3 regions of the Pseudomonas sp. FG98 genome follow, and region 2 is predicted to be linked to each of the others. Evidence: riboswitches for the same ligand, from Rfam matches in the RefSeq annotation. Region 2 holds a riboswitch; each other region holds the start of a gene.
What was found. A riboswitch is a leader RNA that binds a small molecule or an ion and turns the genes downstream of it on or off. The one in region 2 is predicted to bind cobalamin.

Region 1 (4,600 bases), on a different contig from region 2:
CGTGCCTCATCACTGCGCCAGGCGCGGTCGAAGTGCTTGTCGAAGCGCGTGCCCACGCCCTGGATCAGCAGGCGCATCGGCTTGCCGGGGATCGCCGCGAAGCCCTTGACCCGCAGGATGCCGGTGTCCACCACCAGCTGGGTCAGGGCGTCCAGCAGCAGGGCTTCGTCGGCCTCGGGCAGGTCGAGGGAGATGGAGTCGAAGGCGTCGTGATCGTGATCGTCGTGGTCATCATCGCCGTCATGGTGGGAATCATGGTGGGTGCGGCGGCCATCGATGTGGGCTTCCGACTCGGCACCGAGGCCCAGCAGCACTTCCAAGGGCAGCACGCCCTTGCTGGCTTCGATCACCTTCACTGCCGGCGGCAGTTCTTCCTGCACTTCGGCGCGCACTGCGGCCAGGGCCTCGGGGGCGATCAGGTCGGCCTTGTTGAGGATCACCAGGTCGGCGCTGGCCAGTTGGTCAGCGAACAGTTCATGCAGCGGCGACTCGTGGTCGAGGTTCGGGTCCAGTTTGCGCTGGGCATCGACCTGCTCCGGGAAGGCGGCGAAGGTGCCGGCAGCCACGGCCGGGCTGTCGACCACGGTGATCACTGCGTCGACGGTGCAGGCGTTGCGGATTTCCGGCCATTGGAAGGCCTGGACCAGGGGTTTGGGCAGGGCCAGGCCGCTGGTTTCGATCAGGATCTGGTCAAGGTCGCCACGGCGCGCCACCAGCTCGCGCATCACCGGGAAGAACTCTTCCTGGACGGTGCAGCACAGGCAGCCGTTGGCCAGTTCGTAGACACGGCCGTTGGCCTCTTCCTCGGTGCAGCCGATGCTGCATTGCTTGAGGATTTCACCGTCGATGCCCAGTTCGCCGAATTCGTTGACGATCACCGCGATACGGCGGCCATTGGCGTTGTCCAGCATGTGCCGCAGCAGGGTGGTCTTACCCGAGCCGAGGAAGCCGGTAACGATGGTAACGGGGAGTTTGGCCAGTGTTTTCATGTCGGATGCCCTTGGCAGGATGGCGGGCATGGGGGACGGCTGCCACGGACCTTGCGGTCTGGACGCGTTCGCCACCGGATCACCCCGCCCGGTTAATGTGCAATCTGTTCGAGGCAGGTCTCCTGGCTCGCGCGGTGTCCCGGGGACGCCATCGACGCCTTCCCGCCTTATATATCGGCAGTGGCAATGGTCGATGGGCTCAGCGCTTACAGTTGCGGGGGCAGCCGCGGCTTGGTACCGCGTTCCCGTCTTAGCTCCGACACTCGTCTTGCAGGGCCGGAGAACCTCGAAGCGGCAAGGCTACGCAGTGCCCGAAGGGCGGTCAACCGCTGTATTGACGGATGTCAACGCGCGTGATTTCCTAGCGCGATTCGTTTGGGTGCCTTTTTTATTACAAAAGGTGAAACGGGAAACCGGTACGTCGCGACCTTGCAGGTCTGACAAATCCGGTGCTGCCCCCGCAACGGTAGGCAAGGAAAGCGTCTGATCCACTGTGCCAGCAGTCCGGCATGGGAAGGAGACGCCGTGGTAATCAACCCCTTGCAAGCCCGGAGACCGGCCCAAGACCGATTTGACCAAACCCGCGGTGGGCGGGCGATGTTGCAACTCCTCGGCGCCTTGCGCCCGGGAGTTCTTCGCGCTTGCCCGTTGCCAGGACAACACCCCCAGAGGAAAGCGCCATGCCCATCACCAGCACCGCCAGCCACGCCAGCAGCACCTCCACGACCCTCAGCCAGCGCATCGTCGCTGCCGTCAGCGCCTCGGTCCTGGGCCTGTGCCTGGTCTACTTCGCCGGCTTCTCGCATATCGAAGCGGTGCACAACGCCGCCCACGACACCCGCCACAGCGCCGCCTTCCCCTGCCACTGAGGCCTGACCGCATGTTCACTCGCATCGCTCGCACTGCGGGCTTTACCGGTCTGCTGGCCGCGCTGTTGCTGACCCTGCTGCAGAGTTTCTGGGTCGCGCCGCTGATCCTCAAGGCGGAAACCTACGAAAACTCGGCCCCGGCCGCCGCTCATGAGCACGAACACGCCGATGCCGCTGCGGCCGGCGAAGGTCATCACCACGACGCAGAAGCCTGGTCGCCGGAAGATGGCTGGCAGCGCGTGCTGTCCACCACCGGCGGCAACCTGGTCGTCGCGGTGGGCTTCGCCCTGCTGCTGGCAGCCATGTACACCCTGCGCAACCCTGGCAGCGTCGGCGTCGGCGCGCTCTGGGGACTGGGCGGTTTCGCCGTGTTCTGCCTGGCGCCGAACCTCGGCCTGCCACCGGAGTTGCCGGGCACCGCTGCCGCCGATCTGGCCCAGCGCCAGTTCTGGTGGGTAGGTACCGCTGCCGCCACCGCCGTCGGCCTGGCGCTGATGGTGTTCGCCGGCAACTGGGTGCTCAAGGCTGCCGGACTGGCCCTGCTGGTGATCCCCCACGTGATCGGCGCGCCGCAACCGGAGGTCCATGAAAGCCTGGCCCCGGAAGCCCTGGAATCGCAGTTCATCGTTGCTTCGCTGCTGACCAATGCCGGCTTCTGGCTGGCCCTGGGCCTGATCAGCGCCTGGCTGTACCGGCGCCAAGCTGCCTGATGGCCGTCCCGCCCGGCGTGGCACCGCTGTACGCCGGGCTGGGCTGCCGTCGAGGCGTCCCGGCCAGTGAACTGGCCGGGCTGCTGCGGGATGTGATGCAGTCGCGCAACATGCCCTTCAGTGCCCTGGTCGGCCTGGCCAGCATCGACCTCAAGCGCGGTGAAAGCGGGCTGCTGCAACTGGCCAGCGACCTCGCCCTGCCCCTGCACTTCTTCAGCGCCATCGAACTGGCCTCGTTCGCCCCGCGTCTTAGCCATCGTTCCGCGATCACCTTCCGCCATAGCGGGTGTTATGGCGTGGCGGAAAGCAGTGCCCTGGCCCTGGCCGAGCGACTGGGCGGTGGTACGGCGCAACTGCGGGTCGAACGCATCGTGCGCGACGAGATGACCCTGGCATTGGCCTGGATCCCTGCTTCTGGCGGATAATTCGCCACCCTGCCTTCGCGAGACCTCTCATGACCGTTTATTTCATCGGTGCCGGCCCCGGCGATCCGGAGCTGATCACCGTCAAGGGCCAGCGCCTGATCCGCCAGTGCCCGGTGATCATCTATGCCGGCTCCCTGGTGCCCACTGCGGTGCTCGAAGGCCACAACGCCGAGACCCTGATCAACAGTGCCGAACTGCACCTGGAGCAGATCATCAAGGCCATCCGCGAGGCGCACGACAAAGGCCAGGACGTGGCCCGTGTGCACAGCGGCGACCCCAGCCTGTACGGCGCCATCGGCGAGCAGATCCGCCACCTGCGCGCATTGGGCATTCCCTACCAGATCATCCCCGGCGTCACCGCCACTGCTGCCAGCGCCGCCCTGCTCGGCTGCGAACTGACCCTGCCGGATATCGCCCAGAGCGTGATCCTCACCCGCTTCGCCGATTCGTCACCCATGCCGCAAGGCGAAGCCCTGGCCAGCCTGGCCAGCCACCAGACCACCATGGCAATCCACCTGGGGGTGCGTCATCTGCCACGGATCGTCGAGGAGTTGCGCCCGCACTACGGCGGCGACTGCCCGATCGCCGTGGTCCATCGTGCGACCTGGCCGGATCAGGACTGGGTGCTGGGAACGCTGGACGATATCGTCGAGCTGAGTGCTGCCAAGGGATTCCGGCGCACCGCACTGATTCTTGTTGGCCGGGTGCTGGCCGCCGACAGCTTCAGCGAGTCAGCGCTGTACCGCGCCGGACATGCCCACCTGTACCGGCCCTGAGGCGTATTGCATTGCCATCACTGCGCCTGCACAGTAGCGCAACCACCACCCAAGAAAGGATTTCCCCCGATGCTGGAACTTCGTCCTTGCTGCGAATGCTGTGCCACACCACTGCCGGGCGACAGCCGTGACGCGATGATCTGTTCGTTCGAATGCACCTATTGCCGCGACTGCGCGCAGGACACGCTCAAGGGCAAATGCCCGAACTGCGGCGGCGAACTGCAACCGCGGCCGGCGCGAGTGGGCGAGAAGCTGGCGAAGAACCCGGCGACCACACAGCGTACGGTGAAGGTCGAGGGGTGTGTGACGCACTGAAATCTGTGTTGCAACGGATGGCCCTATCGCCGGCAAGCCGGCTCTCATAGAACAACACATAACTTATTGATTTTGCAGGTATTTATGGGGGCGGGTTTACCCGCGATTACGATGGTGGCATCACCGACGCCATCGTAATCGCGGGTAAACCCGCTCCCACAGGGACCGCGTCGCTTTTAGACCTGTTCTCTGCGCGACAGCGCAGCCTGAAAGGCTGGGCCGGCTCCCACAGGGTTATGTGCCAACCATGGGCCTTGTGCCCGGCAAGATCACTGTGGGAGCCGGCTTGCCGGCGATAGCGCTCACATCAATGGGTCTGCATCTTGCTCTTGATGAAGCCCACCACCCAGGTCAGCACCGCACCACCGGCACCACCGCCGATCACGCTGCTGATAATCGCCGGGATATCGAGGGAACCCGCCGCCCCCGCTTCGGCCAGTGACTGATCGCCAGTGAGATGGGCCAGGATCTGCCCAACCACCACGCCACCCACCCCGCCGAGAATGGAATTGAGCA
Region 2 (4,600 bases):
GTTGGAAGGGAAATAGAAATGCACGTAGGAGGCGGTCAGGCGGCCGATGCGGTACACCGCTTCCGCGCCGCGCCCGCCGTTGGGGCTCTGGCCGCGGGCGATCGGCTCCAGCTCGGTGCTGGTCAGCGAGTGGTGATAGGTGTGGCCGCGCAGGGTGCCTTCCGGCAATTCGACCGCCTGCAGGGCCAGGGCCGCCAGACGCTTCTGCATCACCGCCTCGCCCGGCAGCAGGCCGGCCAGTTCGGCGCGCTCGCCGGCGACATCGGTCAGCGCATCGAGCAGGTAGAGCATGCCGCCGCATTCGGCCAGCAGCGGCTTGCCGGCCTGGTGATGGGCGCGGATCGCCGCCAGCATCGCGGTGTTGGCCGACAGCGCATGGTGGTGCAGTTCCGGGTAGCCGCCGGGCAGGTACAGGCTGTCGGCGTCCGGCAGTTCGCGATCATGGATCGGCGAGAAGAAGCTCAGCTCGGCGCCCATCTCGCGCAGCAGGTCGAGGCTGGCGCCATAGGTGAAGGCACAGGCTTCGTCACGGGCTACGGCGATGCGCACGCCTTGCAGCTTGCGCTCGATCACCCGCGGCGCCGGCTGCTCGAAGGCCACCGGCGGCGGCAAGGCGGACTGGCAACTGTCACCCAGGGCCTTGGCTGCGGCATCGAGGCGCAGATCAAGATCGGTCAGTTCGCTGGCCTGGACCAGGCCCAGATGGCGGCTCGGCAGCTCGATGCCGGTTTCCCGCGACAGCCCGCCGTACCAGCGCAGGCCTTCAGTGAGGCTGCCTTCGAGCAATTGCGCATGGCGCAGCGAGCCAACCCGGTTGGCCAGCACGCCGGCGAACGGCAGGTCAGGTTGATAACGCGCCAGCCCCAGCGCCAGGGCGCCGAAGGTCTGGGCCATCGCCGTGCCGTCGATCACCGCCAGCACCGGCACGCCGAAGTGGCGGGCCAGATCGGCACTGGAGGGCGTGCCGTCGAACAGCCCCATGACTCCCTCGATGAGAATCAGGTCGGCCTCTCCCGCCGCTTCCCAGAGCAGGCGCCGGCTTTCCTCGGCGCCGACCATCCACAGGTCGAGCTGGTACACCGGCGCGCCGCTGGCCCGTTCGAGAATCATCGGATCGAGAAAGTCCGGTCCGCACTTGAACACCCGGACCTTGCGCCCCTGGTTGCGATGCAGGCGGGCCAGGGCTGCGGTGACGGTGGTCTTGCCCTGGCCGGAAGCCGGCGCGGCGATCAGCACCGCCGGGCAATGCCGGGTGTCGCTCATAGTTCGACGCCCTTCTGCGCGCGGATGCCGGCCTGGAACGCGTGCTTGACCATGCCCATCTCGGTGACGGTGTCGGCCAGCTCGATCATCTCTTCCTTGGCACCGCGACCGGTGACGATCACATGCTGCATCGGCGGACGGGTTTGAAGGTCGCCGAGCACCGTATCGAGGTCGAGGTAGCCGTGCTTGAGGGCGATGTTCAGCTCATCGAGGACCACGAACTGGATGGACGGGTCGCGCAGCAGTTGCCGGGACACTTCCCACGCCGCTTCGGCCGCAGCGATATCGCGCTGGCGGTCCTGGGTCTCCCAGGTGAAGCCCTCGCCCATCACGTGGTAGCGCACCTGCTCGGGGAAACGGCGGAAGAACAGTTCCTCGCCGGTGGCATTGCGGCCCTTGATGAACTGCACCACGCCGCATTGCATGCCATGGCCGAGAGCCCGGGCGAGCATGCCGAAGGCCGAACTGCTCTTGCCCTTGCCATTGCCGCTGAGCACCAGCAGCAGGCCGCATTCGTTGGGGGCATTGGCGATACGCTCGTCGATTACCGCCTTCTTGCGCTGCATGCGCGCCAGGTGGCGTTCGTCACGTTCGGGGGATTCGCTCATCGGGGGTCTCCGCGGGCCGCTGGCGCCTGGCATGAGCGACAGCTGAAGGGATGGGGGCACGGAGGAAAGCGCAGACACCAGGCGCGTAGCCCGGAAAACCGCGCACCACCCGCCGTGATGCCGTTGACTGTTTGCAGGCCGGTCTCCGGGCTCATGAGCGGATCGCCTGACGATCCCGACCGGGCGCCTTCCCGGGTGTGGAACCCAGTGGCCATGCGCGGTCTGCACTCATCTACCGTTGCGGGGGCAGCGCCGGCATCGCACCGGCTTCCCTGTTTCACCCGGTCGAACTTGCGCTCACAGGGCACCTGAAACAAGTCGCGAAGGTTAGAGGGTTGGGCCCGGAGCGTCAATTGGAGACGCCGATCACATTGCGACCAACGGCGCAACTTTCATGTTGTGCCGTACTCCAACCGAGTGATATCACATTGCCATAGTCGTCCGCTGTCGCTGTAGCTCGTACAACAATTACGAAGGAGAGCAGCATGCAAGGTCTGATCATCAACAACCCCCGTCTTGAGTTCCTGCGCCCGGCGCTGGAGCGCTGGGGGGAATGCATCGAGCGCTTCAACCAGACCCTGGGGGACAACGAAGGCCCCCACTGGCAGGGGCAGCAAGCCAACCTTGGCATGCTCTCGGCGGCGCTCTGGCAGGCCGAGCTGGTCACCTTGCAGAGCTACCAGAGCAAGAAGCAGCGCGATGAAGGCGAACGCGGCGCGCGCTGCGATCTGTTGATCGCCAGCAAGGAGGAATCAGCTTACCTGCATGCCGAGCAACGCTGGCCGAAGGTCGGGCGCCTGGATCTGAGCGTGGCCTTGCAGGAGACCGCGCTGGCGGCCAAGGCGATCGCCTATCCCAGCCAGTTGAAGATCGCTGCGCTGTTCGCCAGTCCCTGCAAGCTGGGCCAGCATGCCAGCCCGGAGGAGTTGCAGGACCTGGTGGACGACCTGCAGAAACATACCGCCTGCGCCATTGCCTGGTGCTTCCCGTATGGCTATCGGAAGCTGCATGACGAGGTGGGCCAGTATTATCCGGGAGTGGCACTGCTGCTGAAGCAGGCCTGATCAGGGATTGAACCTCCCTTCGCCGCATTGCCTCTGACTCCTTAGGACCCGTTCTCCCGAGGAGTCACCCATGCCTTCCCTGCGCATCGCCATCCTGCTGGCCATCACTACCGGCCTGACCGCCTGTGGCGAATCGGCCCGCCTCCAGGTCACAGACGGCAGCGGCTCGACGCCGCAGTTGCCCGAGCCGAACAAGACCCTGATCCCGACGGTGAACATCGCCCCCGCAGTAGGCTGGCCCGATGGCGGCAAGCCCAAGGCTGCCCAAGGCACCCAGGTGATGGCCTTCGCCAACGGCCTGGACCATCCGCGCTGGCTTTACGTACTGCCCAATGGCGACGTGCTGGTGGCGGAAAGCAATGCACCGGAGAAACCCGAGGACAGCAAGGGCATTCGCGGCTGGGTGATGAACAAGGTCATGGCCAAGGCCGGCGCCGGGGTGCCCAGCGCCAACCGCATCACTTTACTGAGGGACGCCGACAAGGACGGCGTGGCGGAAACCCGCACGGTATTTCTCAAGGACCTCAACTCGCCATTCGGCATGACCCTGGTGGGCAACGACCTGTATGTCGCCGACACCGATCGCTTGCTGCGCTTCAAGTACCAGGACGGCGCCACGTCGCTGAACGGGTCGGGCGAGTCCGTCACCGAGTTGCCGGGCGGCCCGCTGAATCATCACTGGACCAAGAACGTCATCGCCAGCCGCGACGGCAGCAAGCTCTACGTGACCGTCGGTTCCAACAGCAATGTCGCCGAGAACGGCATGGACAAGGAGAAGGACCGGGCGGCGATCTGGGAAGTGGACCCGGCGACCGGCCAGCACCGGATCTTCGCCTCCGGCCTGCGCAATCCCAACGGCCTGGCCTGGGAGCCGCACAGTGGACAGCTGTGGACGGCGGTAAATGAACGGGACGAGATCGGCAGCGACCTGGTGCCGGACTACATCACCTCGGTCAGGGACGGCGCCTTCTATGGCTGGCCCTACAGCTATTACGGCCAGCATGTGGATGTGCGGGTGCAACCGCAGGACCCGGATATGGTGGCTAAAGCCATTGCCCCCGACTATGCGGTCGGGCCGCACACCGCCTCGCTGGGGCTGGCCTTCGCCGAGGCCGGGGCGCTGCCGCCGCCGTTCGACCAAGGTGCGTTCATCGGCCAGCACGGCTCGTGGAACCGCAAGCCGCACAGTGGCTACAAGGTGCTGTTCGTGCCGTTCAGTAGCGAAGGCAAGCCGGCGGGCAAACCGATCGACCTGTTGACCGGCTTTCTGAATGACGAGGGCAAGGCCATGGGGCGGCCGGTGGGCGTGGTGACCGACCAGCGTGGCGGGGTGCTGGTGGCGGATGATGTGGGGAATGTGGTTTGGCGGGTGAGCAAGGCCCGTTGATGGTGGTTGTCTGTACTGGCCTCATCGCCGGCAACGCCGGCTCCCACAGGTTTAGCGGTGCACGCAATCCCTGTGGGAGCCGGCGTTGCCGGCGATGAGGCCATCAGCCCCACTGGACCTTTATGGGTTATGCGCCAGATGCGAAGGCGCCAGCAGCACCCGCTTGGCATTCAGGTAGGACTTCTGCCAGTAGTTGTTCGACAGATAGTCCAGGCGCACCGTGCCGCCAGTGGAAGGCGCATGGACGAAGCGCCCTTCGCCGACGTAGATACCGGCAT
Region 3 (4,600 bases), on a different contig from region 2:
CTGTTCCGCGCCATCGACACCGCCACCGGCGAGGTGCTCTGGGAGGATGTGCTGCCGGTAGGGGCCCAGGCCAACCCGATCTCGTACGAGGTCGACGGCGAGCAGTATGTGCTGATCTCAGCGTCGGGCCATGCCTTCATGGAAACCGGAACGGGTGACGCGATCATTGCGTACAAGCTGCGCAAGTAGACAGCCCGACGGCGCTGTACAGCGCCGTCGTGGACCCTGCCAAGAGGAGATAGATGATGGATCTGGGCTTGAAGGACAAGCGCGTGCTGGTCAGCGGCGCTTCACGCGGGATCGGGCGCGCGATCGTGCAACTGTTTCTCGATGAGGGCGCACAGGTCGAATTCTGTGCCCGCGGTGTTTCCGGCGTGGAGGCGGCAGGTGCCGCGTTCGGCGCGCGGGCCTTCGGCACTGCCGTGGATGTGACCCACCCGCAGCAGATCGCCGAGTGGGTGGGTGCGGCTGCCGAGCGCATGGGCGGGCTCGATATCGTCGTCCCCAATGTCAGTGCCCTGGCCGGTGGCGAAGACCTCGACACCTGGCGCAGGGCGTTCGACACCGACCTGCTGGGCAGCGCCGCGATGGTCAAGGCGGCGTTGCCAGCGCTGCGCCAGTCGGCTGCAGCGTCGATCGTGCTGATCTCCAGTGTCTCGGGCCGCGAAGTCGACCAGTTCGCCGAGCCCTACGGCATCCTCAAGGCCGCGTTGCTGCACTACGGTAAAACCCTGTCGGCGCGTCATGCCGGTGACGGTATTCGGGTGAATAGCGTGTCCCCCGGCAACGTCTACTTCCCCGATGGGGTCTGGGGCGATATCGAACGCGAGCAGCCGGAAACCTTCGCCAGGTGCCTGGCGGAAAATCCTCTCGGACGCATGGCCACGCCCTTGGAGGTGGCCAGGGCCGTGGTCTTCCTCGCCAGTCCGGCGGCCAGTTTCACCACCGGTACCAACCTGCTCGTCGATGGCGGGCTGACCCGTGGGGTGCAGTTCTGAACGGCAACGGGGTAACGACATGCAAGGACCTGCGATGAAGCTGTACATCTACGAGCACTGCCCGTTCTGCACCCGTGCGCGAATGATCTTCGGGCTCAAGGCAATGCTCGTCGACCTTGAGGTCATCATGGAGGGCGACGCCGAAACGCCGCTAAGTCTTATCGGCAAAAAGGCCGTGCCGATCCTCCAACGGGAGGACGGTACGCATATGGGGGAGAGCCTGGACATCGTTCGTTATGTCGACTCTTTCGTTCCGTCGGTGCTTACGGCGCCTCGCGACGAATCGCTCGATACCTGGGTGAAGCAGGTATGGGCGTCTGCGCTCAAGCTGTTCATTCCACGTTTCGTCAACGGCGACTTTGCCGAGCTTGCCACGGCCCAGGCGCGGGAGGCCTATCGCTTGCGCGAGGAGCAGGCCTTCGGCGATCTTCAAGCCTTGCGCGAGGCCACCCCGGAGCTGCTGGTCGAGGTCAACCAGCGACTGCAAGAGCTGGCGCCGTTGCTGGATCAACGCACGGCCCTGGGCATCAACGACATCACCTTGTGGCCGGTGTTGCGGTCATTGTCGATTACCAGAGGACTCGAGTTCCCGCCTGCTGTGCTGGATTACATGCAGCGAATCGGCGCACGGTGTGGGGTGCCGATGCTGTTTTCGCAGCAGTCCTGAGGCTGTTTTCAACGGGAGACTGCGCGCTCCCGGGCCGATCTCTGCTTGACGTAGCGGCACTTTGATGGTCATCTGCGCGCCTGTTTCAGGTGCCCCCTGCCGCCGTGCATGGGGTGAAACGGGAAGCCGGTTCGTCATCGCGTGATGATCAGTCCGGCGCTGCCCCCGCAACGGTATGCGAGCGAAGCGTTCAAAACGCCACTGTGACTTGTCATGGGAAGGCGAACGCTTCACGACCCTCGCGAGCCCGGAGACCGGCCTGAAGCATCGATAGGCAACCCGCGGTGGGCGGGCGCAGGCCGGTTTTGGTAGGCGCGTGCGCCTGCAATCTCCTGTGCGTTTTTCCCTCCGGGCTTCTTCCATTCCTGCTTCAAGTGGAACGACATGTCCCGTAATTCGTTGTTCAGTTGTTCGCCAGGCACGCTGCTGCGTGCAAGCCTGGTGCCCTGTGTTTTCCTTTCCATCTCCGCTCAGGCCGCCGAGGCCGACAAACCACTGGCGCTGCCTGCGACGGACATCACCGACGTCGCCGAGCAAAGTCCGCAGCCAGATCTGCACACCCCGAGCACCAGCGGCTCGCGCCTGAACCTGACGCCGCTGGAGACGCCCGCCAGCGTCACCAGCATCGGCTCGGAGCAGATCCTCAAACGCAACAACGCCACGGTGCAGGACGCCGTCACCCGCTCCCCCGGCATCACCTTCATCGGCTCCCCCGGCAACGGCGGCACAGCGCTGTCGGCCCGCGGTTTCACCGGGCACAGCTCGACCATGCAGCTGTACGACGGCACCCGCCTGTACGTCGGCGCCGGCACGGTGACCTTCCCGGTGGACACCTGGTCGGTCGAGCGCATCGATGTGCTGCGCGGCCCGGCGTCGGTGCTGTATGGCGAAGGCGCCACCGGCGCGGTGATCAACGTGGTGCCGAAGAAGCCGTTCGAGGGCGAGATCCGCAACCATGTGCGTTTCGGCTATGGCTCCGACGACCGTCGGCAGATGGCCCTGGACAGCGGCGGCTCGCTGACCGACACCCTGAGCTACCGCCTCAACCTGAACAAGCTGGCCAGCAATGGCTGGGTCGACCGTGGCGACTCGCAAAGCCTGGCCATCAGCGGCTCGCTGCATTGGCAGGCCAACGACGACCTGGCTTTCACCCTCAGCCATGACTACGGCGACCAGGACCCGCAACGCTACTTCGGCACGCCGTTGGTGAACGGGCATTTCCGCGAATCGCTGCGCGACCACAACTACAACGTCGACAACGCCGAAGTGCGCTACAACGACCAGTCCACGCGTCTGGTCACCGATTGGCAGATCAACGACAACCTCAGCGCCAGCAACCAGCTGTACTTCCTCAAGGTCCAGCGCCGCTGGCGCAATGCCGAAACCTACACCTGGCAGCCGGGCGACCTGGTCGAGCGCAGCGACTTCATCAGCATCAAGCAGACCCAGGAGCAGATCGGCGATCGCCAGACGTTCACCCTGCAGCACTCTCTGTTCGGCCTGGACAGCCAGACCGTGGTCGGCACCGACTACAACTCGATCCGCTTCGTGCGCAAGCATGACTTCGGCAATACCCTGAGCGATACCGTGCCGCTGGCCGGCTCCGGTGGCGGCGAGTACATCAGCGACGACCCGTACCGTTCCCGCGAGGCCAACCAGGCCCGGCAGTTCTCGCTGTTCGCGGAAAACCGCACCCAGCTCAGCGAGCGCCTGTCGCTGATCACCGGCGTGCGCCGCGACCAGGTGCATCTGGACCGCGACAACCTGGACAACGACACCCGCACCGATCGCAGCCTGTCCGGCGACAACTGGCGCGCAGGCCTGGTGCTCGCCGTCACCGAGGACCTGTCGCTCTACGGTCAGCACGCCACCAGCACCGAAGGCGTGAGCAACCTGCTGACCCTCAATCCCGCCCAGCAACAATGGGACCTGAGCACGGCCAGGCAGACCGAAGTCGGCATCAAGCAGATGCTCCCCGAGGGACGCGGGGAATGGACCCTGGCGGCCTACCACATCGTCAAGAAGAAGCTGCTCAGCACCGATCCGGCCAACCCGACCGTGCAGCAGCAAATTGGCCAGCAGAGCTCGGACGGTATCGAGGCCACCCTGGAACTGCGCCTGCCCTACGACGTACAGTTGTCGGCCAACGCGGCCTGGGTGCGGGCAGAGTTCGACGAGTTCGCCAGTGGCAGCAACGACTACTCCGGCAACCGCCCGACCAACGTACCGCGCCGTTCCGCCAATCTGTGGCTGAGCAAGGACTTCGACCAGCGCTTCAGTGCCGGTGCCGGTGCGCGCTATGTCGACAGCCGCTACGGCGACAACGCCAACACCGTCGAGGTGGCGGGCTACACCGTGGTCGACGCCAACTTCGACTGGCACGTGCAGAAGGACCTGACCCTCGGCCTGCAATTGAACAACCTGTTCGACCGTCAGTACGCTACCACCACCAGCAACAATGGCCGGCAGTGGTACCTGGGCGAACCGCGTTCGTTCTTCGTCACCGCCGACTACAGCTTCTGACCCTGTCGCACCGGCCCCCTGGCCGGTGCCTGCTCAAGGTGTACCGCATGACAAGCCTGAACATCGAAGCGCTGGACTGGACCCTTCGACAACGCGGGCAAGCGCCACGGCCGCTGTTGCAGGACATTGACCTGCAAGTGGAGCAGGGCGAGTTCGTCGGGCTGATCGGCCCCAATGGCAGCGGCAAGAGCAGCCTGCTGCGCTGCGCCTATCGCTTCACCGAACCGAGCGCAGGGCGCGTCCTGCTCGGCGCCGATGATCTCTGGCAGCGCCCGGCGCGCTGGTGCGCGCAGCGTATCGCCGTGGTGCTCCAGGAGTTTCCCGACGAGTTCGGCCTGAGCGTGCGCGATGTGGTCGCCATGGGCCTGGCGCCGCACAAGGGACTGTTCGACGGCGACACCGCCGAGGACCA

Region 1: another riboswitch for cobalamin. It lies ahead of ACODSK_RS29775 (CbtB domain-containing protein); the one in region 2 lies ahead of cobO (cob(I)yrinic acid a,c-diamide adenosyltransferase).
Region 3: another riboswitch for cobalamin. It lies ahead of ACODSK_RS02170 (TonB-dependent receptor); the one in region 2 lies ahead of cobO (cob(I)yrinic acid a,c-diamide adenosyltransferase).

Annotation. Positions count from the first base shown of each region.
Region 1 is NZ_JBMDIJ010000106.1:7,645-12,244, forward strand. It holds gene cobW (cobalamin biosynthesis protein CobW) at 1-989, opposite strand, end outside; cobalamin riboswitch at 1,085-1,293, opposite strand; cobalamin riboswitch at 1,350-1,568, shown strand; gene ACODSK_RS29775 (CbtB domain-containing protein) at 1,670-1,858, shown strand; gene ACODSK_RS29780 (CbtA family protein) at 1,870-2,568, shown strand; gene ACODSK_RS29785 (cobalamin biosynthesis protein) at 2,568-2,993, shown strand; gene cobM (precorrin-4 C(11)-methyltransferase) at 3,023-3,769, shown strand; gene ACODSK_RS29795 (DUF1272 domain-containing protein) at 3,839-4,084, shown strand; gene ACODSK_RS29800 (hypothetical protein) at 4,392-4,600, opposite strand, start outside.
Region 2 is NZ_JBMDIJ010000036.1:47,158-51,757, forward strand. It holds gene ACODSK_RS19895 (cobyrinic acid a,c-diamide synthase CobB) at 1-1,263, opposite strand, end outside; gene cobO (cob(I)yrinic acid a,c-diamide adenosyltransferase) at 1,260-1,871, opposite strand; cobalamin riboswitch at 1,991-2,198, opposite strand; gene ACODSK_RS19905 (hypothetical protein) at 2,357-2,935, shown strand; gene ACODSK_RS19910 (PQQ-dependent sugar dehydrogenase) at 3,006-4,322, shown strand; gene ACODSK_RS19915 (C40 family peptidase) at 4,443-4,600, opposite strand, start outside.
Region 3 is NZ_JBMDIJ010000002.1:129,635-134,234, reverse strand. It holds gene ACODSK_RS02185 (pyrroloquinoline quinone-dependent dehydrogenase) at 1-189, shown strand, start outside; gene ACODSK_RS02180 (SDR family NAD(P)-dependent oxidoreductase) at 246-998, shown strand; gene grxB (glutaredoxin 2) at 1,033-1,665, shown strand; cobalamin riboswitch at 1,736-1,942, shown strand; gene ACODSK_RS02170 (TonB-dependent receptor) at 2,050-4,188, shown strand; gene ACODSK_RS02165 (ABC transporter ATP-binding protein) at 4,236-4,600, shown strand, end outside.